3 regions of the Anaerostipes sp. Marseille-Q3525 genome follow, and region 3 is predicted to be linked to each of the others. Evidence: a T-box and tRNA genes for the amino acid it is inferred to sense, from the RefSeq annotation. Region 3 holds a T-box; the other regions hold tRNA genes.
The links. The T-box of region 3 lies ahead of thrS (threonine--tRNA ligase). A T-box ahead of a tRNA ligase gene usually reads a tRNA of that ligase, here a tRNA-Thr.
Positions count from the first base shown of each region.

Region 1: it has a tRNA-Thr gene. The T-box ahead of thrS (threonine--tRNA ligase) is inferred to sense a tRNA for this amino acid. The anticodon was not compared.
Region 2: it has a tRNA-Thr gene. The T-box ahead of thrS (threonine--tRNA ligase) is inferred to sense a tRNA for this amino acid. The anticodon was not compared.

Region 1 covers NZ_JAGTTT010000001.1:37,244-45,283, forward strand. Annotated here, with positions in the region: gene hprK (HPr(Ser) kinase/phosphatase) at 1-533, shown strand, start outside; gene KE503_RS00175 (ROK family glucokinase) at 538-1,473, shown strand; gene murB (UDP-N-acetylmuramate dehydrogenase) at 1,496-2,404, shown strand; gene rapZ (RNase adapter RapZ) at 2,435-3,289, shown strand; gene whiA (DNA-binding protein WhiA) at 3,293-4,219, shown strand; gene KE503_RS00195 (HPr family phosphocarrier protein) at 4,216-4,479, shown strand; tRNA gene KE503_RS00200 (tRNA-Thr) at 4,507-4,579, shown strand; gene KE503_RS00205 (M15 family metallopeptidase) at 4,665-4,835, opposite strand; gene KE503_RS00210 (glucose-6-phosphate isomerase) at 4,997-6,580, opposite strand; gene KE503_RS00215 (sodium-dependent transporter) at 6,904-8,040, shown strand, end outside.
Region 2 covers NZ_JAGTTT010000014.1:27,250-35,289, forward strand. Annotated here, with positions in the region: gene cysS (cysteine--tRNA ligase) at 1-1,228, shown strand, start outside; gene KE503_RS08090 (Mini-ribonuclease 3) at 1,213-1,668, shown strand; gene rlmB (23S rRNA (guanosine(2251)-2'-O)-methyltransferase RlmB) at 1,658-2,398, shown strand; gene KE503_RS08100 (sigma-70 family RNA polymerase sigma factor) at 2,401-3,003, shown strand; tRNA gene KE503_RS08105 (tRNA-Thr) at 3,056-3,128, opposite strand; gene KE503_RS08110 (C39 family peptidase) at 3,200-4,519, shown strand; gene KE503_RS08115 (glycosyl hydrolase 53 family protein) at 4,578-7,685, shown strand; gene KE503_RS08120 (CidA/LrgA family protein) at 7,832-8,040, shown strand, end outside.
Region 3 covers NZ_JAGTTT010000031.1:12,638-20,677, forward strand. Annotated here, with positions in the region: gene KE503_RS12280 (metal-sensing transcriptional repressor) at 1-304, opposite strand, end outside; gene thrS (threonine--tRNA ligase) at 602-2,527, opposite strand; T-box leader at 2,645-2,868, opposite strand; gene KE503_RS12290 (glucosaminidase domain-containing protein) at 2,959-4,167, opposite strand; gene KE503_RS12295 (DNA-3-methyladenine glycosylase I) at 4,311-4,874, opposite strand; gene KE503_RS12300 (ATP-dependent nuclease) at 4,975-6,837, opposite strand; gene KE503_RS12305 (Nramp family divalent metal transporter) at 6,884-8,040, opposite strand, start outside.

The sequences.
Region 1 (8,040 bases), on a different contig from region 3:
TTGTATTAGCACCAAGTATTACGATTCATGGTGTTTTGGTCGATGTATTTGGAGAAGGTATTCTGATCACGGGTGAAAGTGGAATTGGTAAGAGTGAAGCTGCTTTGGAATTAATACGAAGAGGACATCGATTGGTATCTGATGATGTGGTAGAGATTAAGAGAGTCAGCAAAAAGACTTTGATCGGAACATCACCGGAAGTTACACGATTCTTTATTGAACTACGAGGAATCGGAATTATTGATGTTAAGAATCTGTATGGTGTTGAGAGTGTGAAGATGGAACAGGAGATTGATCTGGTTATTCAATTGGAAGACTGGAATAAAGATGCAGATTACGATCGCTTAGGACTGGAAGAGAAATATGTAGAATATTTAGGAAATAAAGTTGCGGCACATACACTTCCGATCCGTCCAGGACGAAATCTGGCAATCATCGTAGAGGCAGCAGCGATCAACCACAGACAGAAGAAGATGGGATATAATGCGGCAGAAGAGCTTTATAAACGTGTTACAGGACAGATGGAGGAATAATTGTATGAAATATATCTATGGAATTGATATCGGTGGAACAACTATAAAGATGGGACTGTTTGCAGAAGATGGAACATTAAAAGAAAAATGGGAGATCAAGACAAGAACAGAAGATAATGGAAAGAATATTATTTCAGATATCGCAACAGCAGTGAATGATCATATGAAAGAGAATGATCTTACACGTGAGGATGTGATCGGGATTGGAGCCGGAGTTCCAGGTGCAGTTTTGGAATTTGCAAGGGTAAATGAATGTGTAAATCTTGGATGGGGAAGTGTTGATGTGGCAGGTGAGTTGTCAAAACTTACAGGATGCCCTGTCAAAGCAACAAATGATGCAAACGCAGCAGCATTAGGAGAGATCTGGATGGGTGCAGCAGCGAAATATAACAGTGCAGTTATGATCACTCTTGGAACTGGAGTCGGTGGTGGAATCATCATTGATGGAAAGATTGTTGACGGAAGTCGTGGATATGGAGGAGAGATCGGCCATATGACGGTGGATCCTTTTGATGATCGAGTATGCAATTGTGGAAAAACAGGATGTTTAGAGCTTTATGCTTCAGCTACAGGAATCGTATATGAGACAAAGAAAGCACTCAAAAAATACGAGAAATCAACTACACTGAAAGACATTACTGAAGTAACATCAAAAGACATTTTCGATGCAGCCAAAGCAGGAGATGAATTTGCAGCCACACAGGTAGACAATCTTGGTAAGAAATTAGCACTTGCAGCAGGAAATATTGCATTGATGGTAGATCCAGAAGTATTTGTGATTGGAGGAGGAGTATCCAAAGCTGGACAGATCCTTTTAGATGCGATCAATGCACATTATAAGACATATACATTTGGAAAAGCACAGGAAACAAAATTTGTTCTGGCAACACTTGGAAATGATGCAGGAATCTATGGTGCAGCCAGCCTGATGCTTTCATAAGTACAGATAGAATGGAGAAATTATGGACGTAAAGATCGATAAATTAAAACAGATCATACCAGAGAAATATATTTTAAGCAATGAACCAATGAAGAAACATACAACATTCCGCATTGGAGGACCAGCAGATATTTTTGCAGCACCAGAGAGTATTGAAGAGATTGAAGCAGTCTGTCATTTTGCAAAAGAAGAAGGAATTCCATTATTTGTTTTAGGAAATGGAAGTAACCTTTTAGTTGCAGATGATGGAATGGATGGTATTGTTCTTCAGATTTACAAAAACTACAGTGGAATTGAAGTCAACGGAAATGAACTTACCGTAAAAGCAGGAACATTATTAAGTTCTACATCCAAAGCGGCATTGAATGAAGAACTGACAGGTTTTGAATTCGCAGGAGGAATTCCGGGAACATTTGGTGGTGCAGTTGTAATGAACGCAGGTGCATATGGCGGTGAAATGGTACAGGTATTAAAAGAAGTTAAGGTTCTTACAAAAGATGGAGAGATCAAAACCCTGAAAGCAGAAGAATTAGAACTTGGATATCGTACAAGCAATGTTCTTAAGAACGAGTATGTTGTCTTAGAAGGTGTGATCGCTCTGGAGAAAGGCAATAAAGAAGAAATTAAGGCAAAGATGGATGAGTATGCTTTAGCGAGAAAAACAAAACAGCCATTGGAATATCCAAGTGCAGGAAGTACATTTAAACGTCCAGAAGGATATTTTGCAGGAAAACTGATTCAGGATGCTGGATTAAAGGGATATCAGGTTGGAGATGCCCAGGTATCAGAGAAACACAGTGGTTTCGTGATCAATCGTGGAAACGCCACAGCAGCAGATGTTATGCAGTTGATCAGTGATGTAGCAGATAAAGTAAAAGAACAGTTTGGAGTTACGATGGAACCGGAAGTAAAACGAGTTGGAAGGTTCTAGATAAGAAGATTCTAAGAAGGAGCAGCGAAGATGAGATTTGTAATTGTAACAGGAATGTCGGGAGCAGGAAAAAGCAGTGCGTTAAAGATGTTAGAAGATGTTGGATATTTTTGTGTTGATAATCTTCCAGTGGCATTGCTTGATAAATTTGCAGAAATGTTATTAGATAAGACTGCCAAGATAGAAAATGCTGCACTTGGGATTGATATCCGTAACGGAGAAGGAATCGGCGAATTAGAGCAGAAATTAAAAGAAATCAAAGAAGCAGGGATTAAATATGAGATTCTCTATCTAAATGCAAGCAATCGTATTTTATTAAAAAGATATAAAGAGACAAGAAGAAATCATCCATTATCAAGAGATGGAAGAGTCGAAGATGGAATCGCAAAAGAACGTGAGATCATGAAATTTTTACAGGAGAAAGCGGATTATGTTATCGACACAAGTCAGCTTCTCACAAAAGAATTAAAAGAGGAGATTAATCATATTTTTGTTGAAGGTGAAGAAGGGGAACGATTCCAGATTGCAGTTGTTTCTTTTGGGTTCAAATACGGAATTCCAGCAGATGTGGATTTGGTTTTTGATGTACGATTTCTTCCGAATCCATATTACGATCTGGAACTTCGACCACTCACTGGAAATGACAAAGCAATTCAGGATTTTGTGATGGAACATCAGGAATCAGTAGAATTTCTTGAAAAATTAAACGATATGATGGAATTTCTGATTCCAAATTATATCAAGGAAGGCAAGTATAATCTTGTTATTGGGATTGGATGTACAGGTGGAAAACACCGATCTGTTACGATTACAAATAAGTTGGCAGAAAAATTAAAACGTCTGCCATATTCTGTTAAAGTTGAGCATAGAGATATTATGAGGTAGCAAATGTCATTTTCAAGTAATATAAAAGAAGAATTATCAAGAAATGAAACGAGTGCCAGACATTGCAAGATTGCGGAAATTGCCGGCTTTTTGAAATTTGGCGGAGATATCGGTCTTGAACCAGATAATTATACGATACAGATTCAGACAGAGACAGTATCTGCTGCAAAACGTTTTTATACACTTTTAAAAGAAGTGTTTGATATTCATGCAAAGATTGATGTCGGGCGCAACGAATTTCTAAAAAGAAGTCGAAATTATACGATAAGTGTTGACAAGCATAATGATTGTGTTTTAATATTGAAAACAGTGAAACTTTTAGACCTACGGGAATTTGGGTTGGTTTTACAAAACACATGTTGTAAGCGGGCATATATTCGAGGAGCTTTTCAAGCAGCCGGTTCCATGAGTGATCCTGAGAAGAATTATCACTTTGAAGTCGTCTCTACAGATGAGCAGACCGCAGAACAGTTAAAAGAAGTCTTGAATTTTTTTGATTTAGATGCTAAAATTGTTTTGCGTAAGAAATACTATGTAGTATACATGAAAGAAGGATCAAAGATCGTAGATGTGTTGAATATTATGGAAGCACACATTGCCTTGATGGAACTTGAGAATGTTAGAATCCTGAAAGATATGCGTAATAAAGTAAACCGTCGTGTCAATTGCGAAACAGCGAATATTAATAAGACGGTTTCTGCCGCAGTCAAACAGGTGGAAGATATTGAATATATTGATAAGCACAAAGGCCTCCGTTTTTTAGATCAAGGGTTGCAGGATATTGCAAGATTACGTCTGGAACACCCGGAAGCTACACTAAAAGAACTTGGAGATATGCTAGAACCGCCAGTCGGTAAGTCAGGTGTGAATCACCGATTGAAGAAGATTGGACGGATTGCGGAAGAGATGAGATTGGGAGGACAGGAATGATTTCAAAGAATGTCAAAGTGGAAGTAGCCTTAAGAGAAGAAGATAGACCAATAGCTTTTCTTGTACAGATGGCAAGCCAGTTTGAGAGCAAGATTTTATTCGAGACAGGGAATAAGCAAGTCAATGTAAAAAGTATGATGGGAATGATGAGTCTAGGGTTAGACTTAGATCGTTTAGAAGATTTGACAGTCGTAGCTGACGGAGCAGATGAGGAAGAAGCAGTCAGCAAGATTGAAGGTTATCTTACAAAAGGAGCATAGATTCAGCATATCTGTGCTTTTATATACGCCGAAATAGCTCAGTTGGTAGAGCACTTCACTCGTAATGAAGGGGTCGCCGGTTCAAGTCCGGTTTTCGGCTTTTTATATAATATAAAAAGAACTGACAAGTGCGTCAGTTCTTTTTTTGTTGAAAACTTATCTTTTATCACTTAAATCCTAAAATATTAAGTTCCAAAATATGAAAAATGCATATAGTCTTTTCTGGATTCCCAGAGTCCACGTTCAAATCCGTATTTTTGAAGAATCTTTACAAGCTGGCAGTTTAAAGGAATAGAATAACGGTTTTTATTAGGTTTCCAAAAAGAACCTGCCAGGATATGTCCATTATCGATCATATAATAGTAAGGCACACCCTTTGCAGTATATTCGTTTGTATAAGAAGATGCAGGTGAAGATAAAATATCAACACATGAGTATTATAGCATAAGAAAAAGCACACAGCATGAGAAATATCAGCTGTGTGCATCTTCTGCATTATAAAGTTAGATAATATCTATTAGATTTCAAATAAATCACTATAAGCTTTCAAAGCACCATCTGTATCATGTGCAAGCACACGTTTTGCAAGTAATTTACCAAGCTGTACACCTTCCTGGTCGAAGCTGTTTACATTCCATACGAATCCCTGGAACATGATCTTATTCTCAAAATGAGCTAAGAGAGATCCAAGAGATTCAGGAGTTAACTGATCTCCGATGATAATACTTGATGGACGACCACCTTCGAAGTTCTTGTTCTTGTTTTCATCATCTTTACCACAAGCAAATGCAACGATCTGAGCTGCAACGTTTGCACATAATTTCTTCTGGCTTGTACTTCCTTCGATTACAACATCTGTACCAATCTGGCTGTCTTTGAATCCAACAAACTGTAAAGGAACGATATCAGTTCCCTGATGTAATAACTGATAGAAAGAATGCTGTCCGTTTGTACCAGGTTCACCAAAAATGATAGGTCCTGTTACATAGTTTACACGTTCACCAAAACGGTTAACAGATTTACCATTGGATTCCATGTCACACTGCTGTAAATGTGCAGGGAAACGGCTTAATGCCTGAGAGTATGGTAATACCGCTGTTTCAGGATATCCCTGTACGTTTCTTTCATAAACACCGATCAAGGCATCTAATAAGTCAGGGTTTTCTTTGATGTTTTTGTTTGTAGCAAGTTTGTCTTCATCAGCCATACCATTAAGGATTCTTGCGAAGATTTCTGGTCCAAATGCAAGAGAAAGGATTACTCCACCTACAGCGGAAACAGAAGAGTAACGTCCACCGATAAAGTCATCCATGAAGAATGCTTCAAGATAATCATCACTCTTAGCTAAAGGAGAAGTCTCACTTGTTGCAGTTAACATATGCTTAGAAGGATTTAATCCAGCTTTTACTAAAGCATCTTTAACGAAAGCCTCGTTTGTTAATGTCTCTAAAGTTGTTCCTGATTTAGATACAACGATAAATAAAGAACGAGAAACATCAATAGAATTTAAAACAGCAGCTGCATCATCAGGGTCAACATTACTGATGAATTTAGCTTCCATTTTATCAAATCCATTTGTCTTAGCCCAATTCTCAAGAGCAATATATAAAGCACGAGGTCCTAGATCACTACCACCGATACCGATCTGTACAACTGTAGTGAACTTTTCACCAGCTTCGTTTGTAATCTCACCAGCATGTACTTTGTTTGCAAAGTCAGCTGCTTTCTTCTGCTGTTCAACATAGAAATCACGTTTGTTGACACCATCAACAATGACATCTTTACCAAGCTGTCTACGTGCTAAATGATGAAGAACCAGACGCTGTTCTCCAGTGTTGATCACAGCTCCATTATATAATTCTTCAAATTTGTCAACTAACTGCTGTTCTTCAGCTAATTCAGCTAATACGTTAAGTACTTCATCGTCTACCTGTTTTGCAGCGTAGTTAAAATTTAATCCAGAAGCCATAGGTACTGTGTATTCAGCGACACGTTTTGCTCCGTTTTCACCTGCCATAGCTTCTTTGATGTCTACATGACCTTTGAGTTCTTTAAGTTTGTCATAAGATTTCAAAGTATCAAGGTTGTTCCATGTTACCATAAATAAATCCTCCTTAAGTCCATATAAATATAATTGGTAATATAAGGAAGTGCAGATACAAATGGGTATCTGCACGCACAAATATCATAAAATAATTATACAGAAAAAATATTGTAAAAGCAATGGAAATTGGGGTAAAATCAAAAGTTTAAAAACTTTCTTGATCTACTGCAAAACGAAGAGAGCGATGAATTCAGAACCTTCTCCTTCGGTGTTGTTAACAGAAATGTATACAAAAAATCTGGTTCCAAAATAAAACAAGCTATGATACAATAAAATTCTGTGATATCCCAAAATTATATTATAGAAATGAGGAAAGTAGCTTGGAAAATAGAGAAAAATTTTCATCAAGAATCGGATTTCTCCTGATTTCAGCCGGATGTGCGATCGGGCTTGGAAACGTATGGAGATTTCCATTTATTACAGGACAGTATGGTGGGGCTGCATTCGTACTGATCTATTTATTTTTCCTGATCATTTTAGGATTACCGATCATGGTCATGGAATATGCAGTCGGAAGAGCCAGTCAGAGAAGTATTGCAACATCATTTCAGAAATTAGAACCAGCCGGAAGTAAATGGCACTGGTACAGCTATTTTGGTATGGCAGGTAACTATGTACTGATGATGTTTTACACAACTGTAGCCGGATGGATGATCAGTTATTTCTTTAAGATGTTAAAAGGTGATTTTGTAAATAAAACCCCACAGCAGATAGAAAATATCTTTGGAAATATGTTAGCTGATCCAAAGACATTGATCTTTTGGATGTTAGTTGCTACCACATTAGGATTCTTGGTATGTTCACTAGGACTTCAAAATGGAGTAGAGAAGATTACAACAGCTATGATGTCATGTCTGTTTGTAGTGATTCTGATTTTGATCGTAAGAAGCGTAACATTAGATGGAGCATCCGCAGGACTTAAATTTTATCTGATCCCAGACTTTGCAGCAGTAAAGAAACAAGGTGTTATGACAGTGGTATCAGCAGCCATGGGACAGGCATTTTTCACATTAAGTTTAGGAATCGGAGCGATCGCAATTTTTGGAAGTTACATCGACAAAAGTCGCAGATTGACAGGAGAAGCGATCAGCGTAGCCATTCTTGATACATTAGTTGCATTAATGGCTGGATTAGTAATCTTCCCAGCCTGTTTCGCATTCGGAGTAAACCCAGGAAGCGGCCCAAACCTTGTATTCATCACGCTGCCAAACGTATTCAATGAAATGCCAGGAAGCAGAATCTGGGGAGCTATGTTCTTCCTGTTCATGAGTTTTGCTGCATTATCAACGATAATAGCAGTATTCCAGAACATTCTGTCCTTTGCACAAGATTTATGGGGATGGAGCCTTAAGAAATCCATCGCACTTAATGCAGTAGTGATCACATTATTATCCCTGCCATGTGCATTAGGATTTAACGTATGGAGCTTTATCCAGCCATTAGGAGTAGGAACAACG
Region 2 (8,040 bases), on a different contig from region 3:
AGTAAATTATGTTTCAAATTTTACAGATGTTGATGATAAGATCATCAAGAAGGCAAATGAAGAAGGTGTGACAGCGACAGAGATCGCAGAAAGATATATCAAAGAATGTAAACAGGATATGGAAGCTTTAAATATTAAACCTGCCACACATCAGCCAAGAGCAACAGAAGAAATTGGTGGGATGATCAAGATGATCCAGACGCTGATCGAAAAAGGGCATGCATATGAAGTTGATGGAACTGTTTACTTTAAGACAAGATCCTTTAAAGATTATGGAAAACTTTCTAAGAAAAATATCGATGATCTGGAAGCGGGACATCGAGAGATCAAAGTAACAGGAGAAGAAGGAAAGAAAGATCCACTGGATTTCGTATTATGGAAACCAAAGAAAGAGGGAGAAATCGCATGGGATTCTCCATGGGGAGAAGGAAGACCAGGATGGCATATTGAGTGTTCCGAGATGTCAAAGAAATACATTGGAGATACGATCGATATCCATGCAGGTGGAGAAGACTTGATCTTCCCTCATCATGAAAATGAGATCGCACAAAGTGAAGCATGCAACGATGAGAAGTTTGCAAATTACTGGATGCATAATGGATTTTTAAATATTAATAATAAGAAGATGTCCAAATCCGCAGGAAACTTTTTTACAGTCCGTGAGATTGGAGAAAAATATCCATTACAGGTGATCCGTTTCTTTATGTTAAGTGCACATTACAGAACACCATTAAATTTCAGTGATACATTAGTAGAAAGCGCTAAAACTGGATTAGATCGTATCTTAACAGCAATTGATCTGTGCAGAGAGATGGCGGCGAAAGAAGAAACAGGATCACTAAGTGATGCAGAAAAAGAACATTTTGCAAAGGTAGAAGCACTTGTAAAGAAATTTGAAGATGCGATGGAAGATGACTTTAACACAGCTGATGCCGTTTCTGCAATCTTTGAGATCGTACGTGAATCAAACTCAACGGTAAAAGATTTCAGTGCGGATTACGCAAAGAAAGTCTTAAAAGTTTTAGAAGATCTATGTGGAGTTCTTGGAATTGAGACAACAAAAGAAGAAGAAATCTTAGATGAAGAGATTGAGAAATTGATCGAAGAACGTCAGGCAGCAAGAAAGAACAAAGATTTTGCAAGAGCTGATGAGATCAGAGATCAGTTATTAGAACAGGGTATCGTATTAAAAGATACAAGAGAAGGTGTAAAATGGAGCAGAGCTTAGTTAATAAGATCAAAGAAGGATTGTCTCTTGAAGGATTAGATCCAAAAAGTTACTCGCCATTATCTCTTGCTTATATCGGAGATGCAATCTATGAGATCGTAATTCGAACGATCGTTATGTCTGCTGGAAATATGAGTGTTAATAAATATCATAAAAAATCAAGCAGTATGGTAAAAGCTTCTGCGCAAAAAGAAGTGTTTGAAAAGATAGAGCCATTTTTGACAGACGAGGAGATGGCAGTTTACAAACGCGGGAGAAATTCAAAATCAGGTTCTGTGGCGAAGAATGCATCTATGATGGATTATAGAAAAGCAACAGGAGTAGAAGCGTTAGTCGGATATTTATATTTGGCAGGAGATATGGACCGCATCATCGAATTGATCGGGATCGGTTTTGATTTAAATAAGAAAAAAGAAATAGGAGAAAAACATGAATCATAAAGAAGATCTGATCGCGGGGCGTAATGCCGTGATCGAGGCTTTGAGAGCAAAGAAACCAATTGATAAGATTTTTGTACTGGACGGATGCCAAGATGGACCAATCCGCACGATCGTAAGAGAGGCAAAGAAAACAGACGCGATTCTTAAATTTGTAGACAAAGAGCGTCTAAACCAGTTGACAAATGAGCATCATCAGGGTGTTGTAGCAATTGTAGCAGCATATGAATATGGAACAATAGATGACCTATTTAAGAGAGCAGAAGAAAAGGGAGAAGATCCTTTCTTTATCTTACTTGATGGAATTGAAGATCCACATAATCTTGGTGCGATCATTCGTACAGCAAATCTTGCAGGAGCGCACGGAGTGATCATTCCAAAACATCGTGCTGTTGGAATCACACCAACTGTAGCAAAGACGTCAGCAGGAGCGATCAATTATACTCCGGTAGTGAAAGTTACAAATATTGGAAAAGCAATGGATGAGTTAAAAGAACGCGGTATGTGGTTTGCATGTGCAGATATGGATGGAGAAGTGATCTATCGACAGAATCTGACAGGATCCATCGGTCTTGTGATTGGAAACGAAGGAAGCGGTGTTAGTCGACTTGTAAAAGAAAAATGTGACTTTATTTCATCAATTCCGATGAAAGGAGATATTGATTCTCTGAATGCATCAGTAGCAGCCGGAGTTCTGGCATTTGAAGTTGTAAGACAACGACTGGGAAAATAATAATGAATGAATTAAGAACAATTTCTGATGAGGAATTGCTAAGACAGATCCATGGTGGCAGTGATGACGCCATGGAGTGTCTATTAGAGAAATATCGGGATATGGTAAGAAAAGAGGCGAGGAAATTTTTCCTTGCAGGTGGGGATGAAGAAGATCTGATACAGGAAGGTATGATCGGACTTTTTAAGGCGATCACATCTTATCAGGAAGGGAAAAGTACTTCATTTTCGACATTTGCATATTTGTGTGTGCATAGACAGATCTATACAACGATCACAGCATTTAATAGAAAAAAACATATTCCATTGAATACGTCGATTTCTTTGTTTGAATATAAAGATCAAGGGAATGAGTTTGCACTTGATGAAATCTTAGAGAATCCTGATGAGACACCAGAGGAGAGTTTGCTTCGAAAAGAAGAGATTAAAGATTATTATCAAAAGATCAATCAGAAATTAAGTAAATTTGAAAAACAGGTTATGTATTACTATCTGAATGGGGATAATTATACAGTGATCGCAAAGAAGCTTGGGAAAACTGATAAATCAATTGATAATGCGATTCAAAGAATTCGAAAAAAGATTAAAAGTGATGAAAGAAAATAGTTGATACAATGAAAAATGGCTTAAAACATAAGTTTTAAGCCAATCTTGTATAAGCTGCTGACGGGAGTTGAACCCGTGACCTCCTCACTACCAATGAGGTGCGCTACCTCCTGTGCCACAGCAGCAGAACCGATTAATAATTTATCATGAAAATGAAACACTGTCAATAGAATTCATAAAATAAAGGGAAAATCAGATGATAAAGTGGTATAAGGGAAAAAAGAGATGGATCAGTATGATTTTGTGTCTTATCATTTGTATGCAGACAACGATAAAGATACAGGCAGCTGCGCCAGGATATTTTGATAATCCGCAGACGATTTATAACGAATTTAAAGGAAAAATCGTTGATATATCATATGAGAAACAATATGCATTTTTGAAAAATAAAATGAATGTGTATGAGAATTCTTCAGGTTCTAAAAAAATTGCATCTGCACCGAAATATTCAGGGATTATTGTTGTAAGCAAAGCATCCGGATATTTACAGGTTATTTATGAGAAAAAGAAAGGATATGGCATCGGATGGATTGAAAAAAGTAGGTATCATAAAGAAGCGATTGCTTACAATGGAAGCGAAAAACAATTGATTGGAAATGGAAAGTATTGGGTACAGAATAAAAAAACAAAAGAAGGTATAGACATAACAATTACATTTTCAGGAAACCAGCAGTATAAATTCCAGACAGAAGATAAATATTTGAAATCTCAGGATACGAACTGGGAACTGGTAAGAGAATATGATCATTTATATATAAAAAATGTGAAAGAAGATAAATATCTTTCCATAGATCAGGATGGAAACCTTGTGTTAGTGAAACATGGAGATATAAAAAATAACTTCCAAAAAACAGATAAAGAGGCGGGAAATGAGACAATGCAGTGGCAGTTTATTCGCCTTCAGAATAAAAATGTGACACCATATAGAAACTTTATGCAGTTTGATCCGGCATGGGCAAGAAAAGATTATGGAAATGTTTCAGACTACAGCGGGAAAATGGCGGCAGCAGGATGTGGAGTTGTAGCGATTACCAATGCAGTTTATGCATTAAATGGACAGTTTGTAGATCCTATGCTCTTTGCAGATTTTGCAGTAAAAAAACATTACAGGATCATAGGTTCAGGAACACAGGATGGGGTCTTTAAAGGAGCAGCCAAAGAATTCGGAGAGGCCTATGGATTTTCTTATGTAAAAACAAGTTACAGTCTCTCTGAAGTCAGAGACTATCTGCAGAAAGGATATGTTGCGATTTCACATGTACCAGGTCATTATGTGACGATCGCAGATTTTAATCCGAAAACGAAAAAATATCTGGTGCTAGATTCACATCCGATTAAAAGCAGACCGACAAGTTCTTTTGGAAACTGGTTTAAAAGAGAAAGAGTCCAAAGAGGGGGACTTACTTCTTCAGCATTTTACATTTATGGGACAAGAGTCCGCACAACAGAGATTGACCGGGTGAAAAATATACAGTTCCAGAAAGAGTTATTTAACTTTATGATGTTGTTACGATAAGAATGTGTTATAATGATAAGGTATAAAGATTAAATGAAGAAAAGGAGAGTAGAATTTTATGAGGAAAATGAAACAACTGCTGGCCGCAGGACTTATGATGTCCATGATTGCAGCAACAAGTGCTGGAACTTCAGTATTTGCATCCACACCAGAAGTGGTGGAAACAAATGAGTCCACAAAAACAGAAAGCAGCAAAGAGACAGCTCAAAAAGTAATGGACCAGTATCAAAAGATTGAGGGAATTGATAGTGAAAAGACAATTTTGGGTGCTGATTTTTCACATTACCAGCAAAATGTTGGATGGAACAAGGTATGGAAAGATTATAAAGGAAATGCCGTTAACAATCTCTTTTCGTATGTAAAAACACAGGGAATCAATACAATCTCTGTTAAGATCGCAGTGAATCCAGGAAAAGATAATAAATACCTGTCTCTGGAGAATGCCGAGAAAACATTAAAAGAGGCAAAAAAGGCAGGGTTAAGGACGAATGCAGTGTTGCTTTATTCAGATGAAATGACATATGCCAATACACAGAATCTTCCAGACGGCTGGACATCAGATGATGCAGGTGAGAAAGCCATTGCTTATACACAAGCTACGTTAAAAGCTTTAGACGATGATGATGCACTTCCTGACATTGTGACGGTTGGAAATGAAGTGAATTATAATTTCCTTGGAATCAGCGGTAATGATGGGTTTGTGCAGATGGGAAAGATCACACAAGAGATTAAGAAAGATTATAAAGATATAAAAACAGCTGTAAGTATTTCAATGCCGAATGATCCATCAGATATTAAATGGGTACAAAACCAGTTAAATGGAGATTGGAATAATATTTCATACGATTATCTTGGTGTGAATGTATATCCAGATGAGAATACCAATACGAATATTGAAAAATTACGTAAAGAATTCGAAAATAATCAGGCAGATGCAGGAGTGAATAAAGATGCACAACTGATTGTTTCAAATGTGAAATATCCAAGAAATGATGATGAAGCGAAAACAAGTGTGTATACACAGACAAAGAATATCTATGATCTGCTGACAGCTACGATTGATGACAAGAATAAAGGTGGAATCATCTATGATGAGGGAGAAGTTGTTGATGGTTGGAATTCATTTTTTGATAATGGACAGGCAGCAATGTCTCTTTCAATTTTTGCATATGCACAAGGAAAAGGAGACGATACAAATGTAAGTGTTGATCCATGGATCTATGGAGGAGAATCTGGATTAAAGGATCAGAAAGTTACGATCAAAAAAGTCACAGGTATGTCAGAAAATGCAATGAGAGGAATGGATATCTCATCATATGAGGCACTAAAGAATGCAGGTGTCAAATACTATGATAATGATGGAAATGAAGAATCTTTATTGAAGGTTTTGCATGACAATGGAGTGAATTATATAAGAATCCGTATTTGGAATGACCCATTTAATAAGGATGGCGAAACTTATGGCGGCGGTGGAAATGATGTCAAAACCGGACTTAAGATTGCCAAAGAAGCAACAAAATACGATATGAAGATTTTATTAGATTTCCATTATTCTGATTTTTGGACAGATCCATCTGTGCAGTTACTTCCAAAAGCATGGAAAGCCGACGAGAATGATGAGACAAAGATGTGCGATAACATTTATCAGTTTACAAAAGAAACAATTCAGAAGTTTAAAGAAGCAGGTGCAGATGTTGGAATGGCACAGGTTGGAAATGAATTGACGAATGGTGGTTTTGGAATTTATTTAAACAGAGATGCTGGAAAAACATACGATGCAGTATGGGGAGATAAAAAGAAATCAACAAAGATCAATACATATTTGAAAGCTGGAATTAAGGCAGTAAGAGAAACTTTGCCTGAAAGTTTAGTAGCATTACATCTCGAAACACCAAATGTTAAAAAATATCAGGATATTATGAATACATGGAAGCGTGATAAGGTAGATTATGATGTGTTAGGATCTTCCTATTATCCATTCTGGTCAACTTGGGCAAAAGCAAATACACCAGAAACTTTATCTAAAGTCCAGGATTTAGCTGCATCTTATGGTAAACTATTTGCAGTATTGGAAACAGGCTGGGCAAATAGTTTAAAAGATGCAGATGGAACAGGAAACACGATTGGAGAGAGTGCCAATACAAGTGCTTATTCTGTGAGTCCACAAGGACAGGTAGATGAATTGACAGACCTTTATAAAACAGTGATGTCAAAAGGAAATGGTTTAGGTGCATTTTATTGGGAAGGTGCATGGATTCCTGTAAGAGCAGGACAGACCTATTGGAAATATAACAAAGAGCAGGCAGACAAATATGGAACAGGCTGGGCATCTGCTGGTGCGAAAGATTACTTTGTAGCACAGAAACTCTATTATAATGGACAGCCGGCATGGGGTGGCTGCAGCTGGGATAATATAACGTTGTTTGATTTTAACGGACATCCGCTTCAATCACTTAGATTTTACAAAGATTCTGTATCCAAAGGTGCAGAACAGATCGTAGCAATTAACATTTGTGATAAAAACGGAAAACAGATTGCTGTAACACAGTATGTAAAAGTTGAAGTAGGTAAGACAAAAACAGTTACATTGCCGAAAGTTGCAGGATATGCACCAGATAAAGATTCTTATAAGCTGACAATAAAAGGAACAAAAGAAGGAATTGCACAGCAGAAAGTCACATACAAGAAATTACCACAAGGTGTTGCGATCAATTACAATTACCGTGTGAAAGTTACAAGCAAGAAATACAAAGTTTATAGTAATTTTAGCTGGAAAAAAACCAAAGTAAATCCATACAAAAAAACGTATGTAGCTAAATATAAATATTCACATCAGAATGGATCTACATATTTAGAATTATATACAAAGGCAGGAAAATTTGTCGGATATATCAATCAGAAAGCTGTAAAACGTTTAGGATATGCCACACAGCCAGAACAAGGTAAAGCATATAAATATGGAAAACGTGTAAAGATTACAAAGAAAAATTATAAATTATATAAGAACTTTTCATGGAAGACATCAAAGACAAAAGTTTATAAGAAAACATATACAGCAAAATATAGATATAAACATGAAAATGGATATAAGTATTTATCTTTATATACAAAATCAGGAAAGTTTGTTGGATATATCAATTCGAAAGCAGCAAAAATTATAAAATAACAAAGTGAAAAAAATAGAATCCTGTAAGTGCAGGATTCTATTTTTTTCAAGTATTTATTTCAAGCAAAGTATTGACATTAAAAGTTGGTAGTACCATAATATTGTATACACAAGAGAAGACTTAATATGAAAAACTGGAGGATTGTATGAAATTTCTTAGACAATTTATGATTATTTTGCTTCTCTCTTTTTTGGGAGAAGTGCTTAAGATGTTCATACCATTGCCAATACCGGCAAGTGTGTATGGACTTGTGTTGATGCTTGTATGTTTGATGACTGGCGTTTTAAAAACAAGTCAGGTCAAGGATGCAGCTTTTTTTCTGATTGAAATTATGCCGGTCATGTTTATCCCAGC
Region 3 (8,040 bases):
TCATTAGTTTTTGTAAAACTTTTACTAACTCATCGATCGTTTCGTCTTTGCCTTCTCTGATATCTTCAGCTACGCAGGTTCTGATATGATTGGCAAGAAGGACTTTATTGAAACTGTTTAAAGCTGCATTGACTGCAGATACCTGAACTAAGATGTCCGTGCAATAAGTATCGTTCTCTACCATCTTTTTTATTCCTCGAACTTGTCCTTCAATACGGCTTAGACGATTAATAAGGTCTTTATATTCTTTATCTGAACGTTCCTTTATCTTGTGATGACAATAACATTCTTTTTTTTCTTCCATATAGTTTCCTCCTTTACGATTGGTATTATATACCCTGCCTAGGTATATTACAAGAGGTTTCTTTGAGAAAAAGTTGCAATTATATCACAAATCCTACTTGACAGCTTACAAACCGTGCAGAAAAATATGAAAATATTGATTGATACAAATAATGAAAGTAGACTTTATTGTAACTCGTAATATCAAGGATTTTATCGAAAGTAAAGTACCAGCTATGAAACCTGAGGAACTATTAGAACGAATATAAAGAAAAAAGGAGGTATTCCACAAATGTGGTACCTCCTTTTCATTTGATATCTAGTCTTCTTTCTCAACCTTACGGTTTTCTCTATTTGCGATTTCTTCTTTAATTCCAGCTAAGAAATCATCTAACTTCATCTGTCCTTCGTCACCTTTGAATCGGCTTCTTACAGATACAGCCTCGTTTTCTTCTTCTTTTCCACCAACAACTAACATATATGGAATCTTCTGAAGCTGTGCTTCACGGATCTTATATCCCATCTTCTCAGCTCTTGTATCGATGTCTGCACGGATTCCTGCTGCCTTTAATGTATCAAGTACTTTTGTGGCATAATCTAAATGCTTGTCAGAGATAGGAATCACTTCAACCTGCACTGGAGCTAACCATGTAGGGAAAGCACCTGCAAAATGTTCGATCAAGATACCAATGAAACGTTCGATAGATCCGAATGCAACACGATGGATCATGATTGGACGATGTTTCTCTCCATCAGCTCCTGTGTAATGAAGATCGAATCGTAATGGAAGCTGGAAGTCAAGCTGAATGGTTCCACACTGCCATGTTCTTCCGATAGAATCCTCTAAATGGAAGTCAATCTTAGGCCCGTAGAAAGCTCCATCCCCTTCATTAACTACATAATCAAGTCCAAGATCATCTAAGGCTGCACGAAGTGATTCTGTTGCAAGTTCCCAATCTTCGTCACTTCCCATACTATCATCTGGGCGTGTAGAAAGCTCTACATGATATTTAAATCCAAATAAGCTGTAAACCTGATCGATCAGTGCTGCAACACCTTTGATCTCATCTTTGATCTGATCTGGTGTCATAAAGATATGTGCATCATCCTGTGTAAAGCAGCGAACACGCATTAATCCATGTAACTGACCAGATTTTTCATGACGATGTACTAAACCTAACTCACCCATTCTTAATGGAAGATCTCTGTAAGAACGTGGTTCTGATTCATATACAAGAACTCCACCTGGACAGTTCATAGGTTTGATCGCGAAATCCTGATCATCGATTACTGTTGTATACATATTTTCTTTGTAATGATCCCAGTGTCCTGATGTTTCCCATAAATGACGACTTAACATAATAGGTGTTGAGATTTCAACATATCCAGCCTTCTGATGGATTTCACGCCAATAATCTAATAATGTATTTTTAAGCACCATACCTTTTGGAAGGAAGAATGGGAATCCAGGTCCTTCTTCTCTCATCATAAACAGACCAAGTTCTTTTCCAAGTTTACGATGATCACGTTTTTTTGCTTCTTCCATCATTGTAAGATATGCATCTAATTCTGCTTTCTTTGTGAATGCAGTACCATAGATTCTTGTAAGCATCTGGTTATGCTCATCTCCACGCCAGTAAGCACCTGCAATACTTGTAAGTTTGAATGCTTTCACTGGTTTTGTAGTCATTAAGTGAGGTCCTGCACAAAGATCAACGAATTCTCCCTGCTGATAAAAGCTGATCACAGAATCTTCTGGAAGATCTTCAATCAGTTCTACTTTATAAGGTTCGTTTCTTTCTTTCATAAATGCGATTGCTTCATCTCTAGGTTTTGTAAAACATGTAATCTCAAGATTCTCTTTGACGATCTTCTTCATTTCTTTTTCAATTTTTTCAAGATCATCCTGTGTAAATGGAGTATCTTTCTCCATATCATAGTAGAAACCATTGTCGATAGAAGGTCCGATCGCAAGTTTTGTTTCTGGGTACAGACGTTTGACTGCCTGAGCTAAAATATGAGATGCTGTATGACGGAATGCATGTTTTCCTTCATCAGAATCAAATGTTAAGATATTTAATTCGCAATCTTTGTCAATGACAGTTCTAAGATCAACAACTTCTCCATCAACCTCTCCTGCACAGGCAACTCTTGCCAGTCCTTCACTAATATCTTTTGCGATATCAATGACAGACATATTGTTTTCATACTCTTTTACAGATCCATCTTTTAATGTAATCTTCATCTTCTTGTTCATCCTTTCTTGATATATAACGTTTTATTTATTCCATTGTCAATCTATTATGAAGCTATTCATAGAAAATTGATCATGGAAATAAAAAATCCCATGGACTAATAAAATCCATGGGACGAGTTATCGCGGTTCCACCCTGGTTATCTGTTTCATACCATGTGATAATAAATTCCAGAAACAGATCACTTAATCGACAGTTAACGGTGTCAACCGAGCTGGTTTACAGCTACTCCGAGGTGGTCTTCCTTTGTTTCTCTGCTTAGGATACTCACAGCTTATGTATCCCTCTCTGTAAGCCTTTCACAAAGTACTCTTCTCATCAACGTTTTGTTATTATCTTTTCATTTCTTGTAAATTATAGCATTGTGTTATTATAAAATCAATGAAAAAATAAAATTTTTTGAAACTTTATTTTGAAAATATTATAATTGATTCATTAATTGATAAGCATCATTTACTACTGCTGCTGCCCATTCTCCGCCAACGCAATAATGTTTATTCACATCCTCAGCAGAAGTTCCTGCATAATAACTACCTCCCGCTGTAAGATATTTCTCATGTAAAGTCTTAGCTGTCGTTAGTAATCCTTCTTCTTTTGTAGCTTTGTTAATTCCCTTTGCACTGTCAGAAGTTACGCCATATCCAGTAAGATTATTATCCTCTCTTGCACGTCTGCTTGTTCCCAATGCACTTTCATGTGCTGCAATTCCCATTAAAAAGACAGCATTAACATGATATTTTTCTTCCGCTTTTACATAGGCTTTCGCATCTGCATAAAGAGCCGTTCCTTTTAACATCTGTTTGGCATCATCTACTGTAATATGACTTAATAAACTTACATTATTCGGATTAAAATATCTTGTCTGATTTTCCTTTGAAATATCTTTCTTTAACTGCTTGATCTTTTTATTGATAGTAACAATCTTTTGCTGCATTGGCTTTACTGGAAGAATCTTTTCATTTTTTAAATACTGATTCAGATTAAAATTATCGTTCTTATCGAGTAAAGTTTCAAAATCTGGATGATTAATTCCAAATACATACTTTCCTGCAATTGTTTTTAATTGTTTATCTCCAAACAAATCTGCAAGTTCATAAAGATCATCTCTCATAGCTTCATCTTTTTTGGATATTTTCATTGCAGGAGTTATCTCCTGACCAAATAATGCAATTTCCGCTTTTGAATTTGCTGTGTATTTCTCATAAAATGTTTTGAGCGTTTCTTCTTTTTGGGCTTCAAGCTTCATCTGTTTGAAAATCTTAGCTTTTTCTTTTCTTAATTTTGCAATTTTTGCCTGCTTGGAAGAGATTCGACGTTCCATCGCCTGTGTACTGCTTTTGCTAATTACCTGAGTCGGCATTGGAACTACTTTTTCTTCATTGTCTGATTTCTTACCATTCTTATCTTTGGAAATTTTCTTCTTTGTTATTTTCGCTTTCTTTTTTCTAGATGTCTTCTTTTTTTCTGTTTTCGTTGTGGATTGTGTTGACATTTCTGTTGTTGTTTCTGTCTTCACTGTAGATTCCATTTCCTGTTGCGCTTTTGCTACTTGTGTATCATCTGCGTTAACTGGTATTACAGACATCGTCATAATTGCACACATAAATGCTGTCATAACCCTGCGTCTCATAATTGTTCCTCCTTATGTCTCTGCATTCTGCTTATGATACTTTCTATATTCTAATACTCAAATTTTCTCTGGTAATTTTTACCTTACTCCTTTTTTTATAAAAATTCAAGTACGCTTTCACGTACTTGCTATAAAATACTGTATTATGATTTTTCCTTCCATAAAAAGCAGTCTTTTTCATGGGAATAGATTACTCCAACTGCTTGAAGATAAGAATAGATGATCGTTGTTCCAACAAATTTCATTCCTCGTGTTTTTAAATCTTTTGATATCTTATCGGACAATTCTGAAGAGGTTTTTCCTGTTTCATAGATGACTTTGTGATCTGTAAATTGCCATAAATATTCTGAAAAACTTTTATATTCCTTTTGGATCTTAAGGAAAATCTGTGCGTTTGTAACTGCTGCTGCTATCTTTCTCTGATTTCTTATGATTCTTTCATTTTGTTTTAATTCTGCTTGTTTCTTTTCATCATATGTACTAACTTTATGTACATCAAAACCATCAAATGCTTCTCTAAATGCTTCTCGTTTATTTAGTACACATTCCCATGATAATCCTGCCTGAAAGGATTCTAAGATCAACATTTCAAATAACTTATGGTCATCATGGACAGGCATTCCCCACTCTTTATCATGATATTCAATATATGCTTGACTCTTCGGATTTGTCCAACAACATCTCTTTTTCCCATCTTTATATTTCATAAAAACTTTCTCCATGTATTCAATATTTTTTTCATATCTAGTCTATTATAATTGAAAATAAACTGCCAAGTTCGAATTTATCCCATACTTTCTTTTTATTTTACTTATCTTTTTGTTTCGTCTTACTTTGAAAATAGATAAATGAATCTGCTGCATCAAGGATATCAGAAAATTCCTTTCTTGGTGCGACCTCAATATATTTTTTTAATAATTCTTTTTCTTCTTTTTTGTATTTTCCATAAAATATATCAAACAAATTATGTCCACGAACGTATGTTCTGATTGCTTCCATATGTTCTTTCATATCCTGAGAAGATACAAAATCACGTCCCATAATCTGTATTAAATGAATCCCACTCTTGATCCTATGCAAGTATTCTCTCCATTTATCATATAAAATCTCATAAAAAGTATCTTCGGATTCTACAATCCCAAGCTTCGTCATGATCTTGGGATTTAAAAAGTAATTTTCAAAAGAATAATATTTTAAGATCAATACGTTTTTTCTTGTTACTTTAGGCAAATGATCGACATCGATAAGATTACGTTCATCATAATATTTACAAAGCTGCCTGCCAAGCATATCACGATCTTTCCCATCACTGTCACGAATCATTAAAAAGCGGTCTTTCATATATACCTGATTCATATATTTTAAATTGGCATAGGTTTTGATATTGGTACAACTGTTTGTCGTAAGGATTGCTACTCGATTTAATCTTCCATCTTCATCATAAATTTCTGAATAATAATGATTTAATAACAGCGGTAATCTGTATTTATCTTGCTTTCCTTCTACAATAAAAACGAAATCAACATTCATAAGATCAGATGCATTATATCCAAGATCATCGAGAACCGAACTAATGTTCGTTTTCTTTTTCGCAACTGAATAAGAATCTTCATCTAAAATAATCTGACATAGTTGTTTGCTGCTAAAATTTGCTAATAAATGTGGAGAATGTGTCGTAAAGATCACTTGATTCTTCTGTGCCAGCCGATATAGAATCTCACTGGCTGTCTTTTGTAGCTGTGGATGCAAAAACATTTCTGGTTCTTCTACCATAATGATCGATGGCAGACTGTTTTCATCCATCACATAAGCCTCCAGAAGAGAAAGCATATAAATGCTTTTCATTCCACGCCCAAGACGATCTACAGAAATCGATGTATCACGTTCTTTGTTATAAGCTTCTGCATTGATCTGAAGCATCTGATCTACATCATAATTCATAGAAAAAATGATATCTTCAAAACCACCATTTTTATGGAAACTTTCATTAATACGTTTCTCGAACTGATCGATATTCATCTCATATAGTTTATACTCAAACAGTTTTGCTGCTTCAAATGCATTTAGTTCCTGCGGGGTTTTCTGATTAATCAGGCCGATACATTGAAAACAATGTGTACACGGTTTGACTGAATCAAACATACAACAATTGGTACGCATGATCTTAAGCAGATTATCTTCCTGCAACATAAAAAGATCATCCTGAATCTGTTTTAAATTACGATTTGTTCCAATAAAATAAATCGTTGGGAAAATCTCTCTGATATATTTATTATGTTTCTTTTTTCCATCGTAAAAGCGTTGTTTACCTTCTTTATTAGCGATAAACGTAAATGTAATCTCTTCATTTTGATATGATGGAAGTTTGCTTTCAAAATCATTTTTCCAAAGATCGTATTTCTTATACTGACTTACTATGCCATTTTTATGAAAAATATGAAGATCTTCTTCTGTGAGCGATAATGTAAATCTAATCTCTATATTTTGCATAGTTTCGTTAAAATCATCCTCAGAAATTTCATAAGATCCTTCTACTGCACGCAATGCATGAAGAATGGATGACTTTCCAGTGTTATTCTTTCCAACAAGGATCAGAGCATTCTGGATATCTGATATTTCCATATGCCGGATTGATTTAAAGTTTTTGATTGATAAATATTTAATTTCCATACGATGCTCCTTTCTTTTGTGCTTTTTATTATCTCATTTTTTATGCTTAAAATCCAGTCGCAAACAAACAGATATTCAAAAATGTTACGATCAGCGCAATGGTAAACAATATGATTTTTAATCGTTTCGAATTTGCATATTTTCCCATAACCTTTTTCGAAGATGTCAGATAAATCTGCGTAAAAATCGTGATTGGAAGTTGAATTGCTAAAAACATTTGAGAATAGATCAGTCCATCAAATGGAGATTTGATCAGCAAAATGATCAGTACTGCTGGTACCATTGTGATCAAAACTCCCCTTTTTGTATCTTTATGATGAATATCATACGAATGATTAAAAATTCCAGAAAAAATAGTTCCGCCAGCCATTCCAGCTGTGATACTTGATGAGATTCCAGCCAATAATAATGCCAGTGCAAATATAATGGATGCTGCATTTCCGAGAAGTGGTGTTAACATAGAACCTGCGAGATGAATATCATCAATAGAATGACCATTTCCTTGATATAAGGTAGCTGCTGCCATTAAGATCATCGCACTATTAATTGCCCATCCAATGATCATAGAAAATAATGTGTCTTTAAATTCGTATTTTAACTGTTGTTCGATCACATTTTTATCTTTTAAATTCCATTTCCTACTCTGAATGATCTCTGAGTGTAAAAACAGATTATGTGGCATAACGACTGCTCCTAAGACACTCATAACTACTGGAAGTGAACCTTTTGGAACTTCTGGTTTTGCCCATCCGATCAATGCCTGTTTCCATTCGATATCCGAAATACAAATTTCAAATAAAAACGAAAATCCAATCAGAGATACAAATAAGATGATCAATTTCTCAATTCTGCTGTAAGCATTTGTAAACTGACACATCAACACGATTCCTAAAATGATAAACGTACCAATCTTTACTGGAATATGAAATAACATTTCCAAAGCCATTGCCCCGCCTAAAAGTTCTGCCATTGCTGTTGCGATCGATGCTGTAACTGCTGTTAATAAAATCGTATTTTTTAATCTTTTGTTGATATACAAACTTGTCGCTTCTGATAAGCATTTTCCAGTAACAATTCCTAAATGTGCTGCATTATGCTGTAAGATAACGAGCATGATCGTTGATAATGTGACCATCCATAATAATGTATATCCATAGCCAGAACCTGCAGCGATATTACTTGCCCAGTTTCCAGGATCGATAA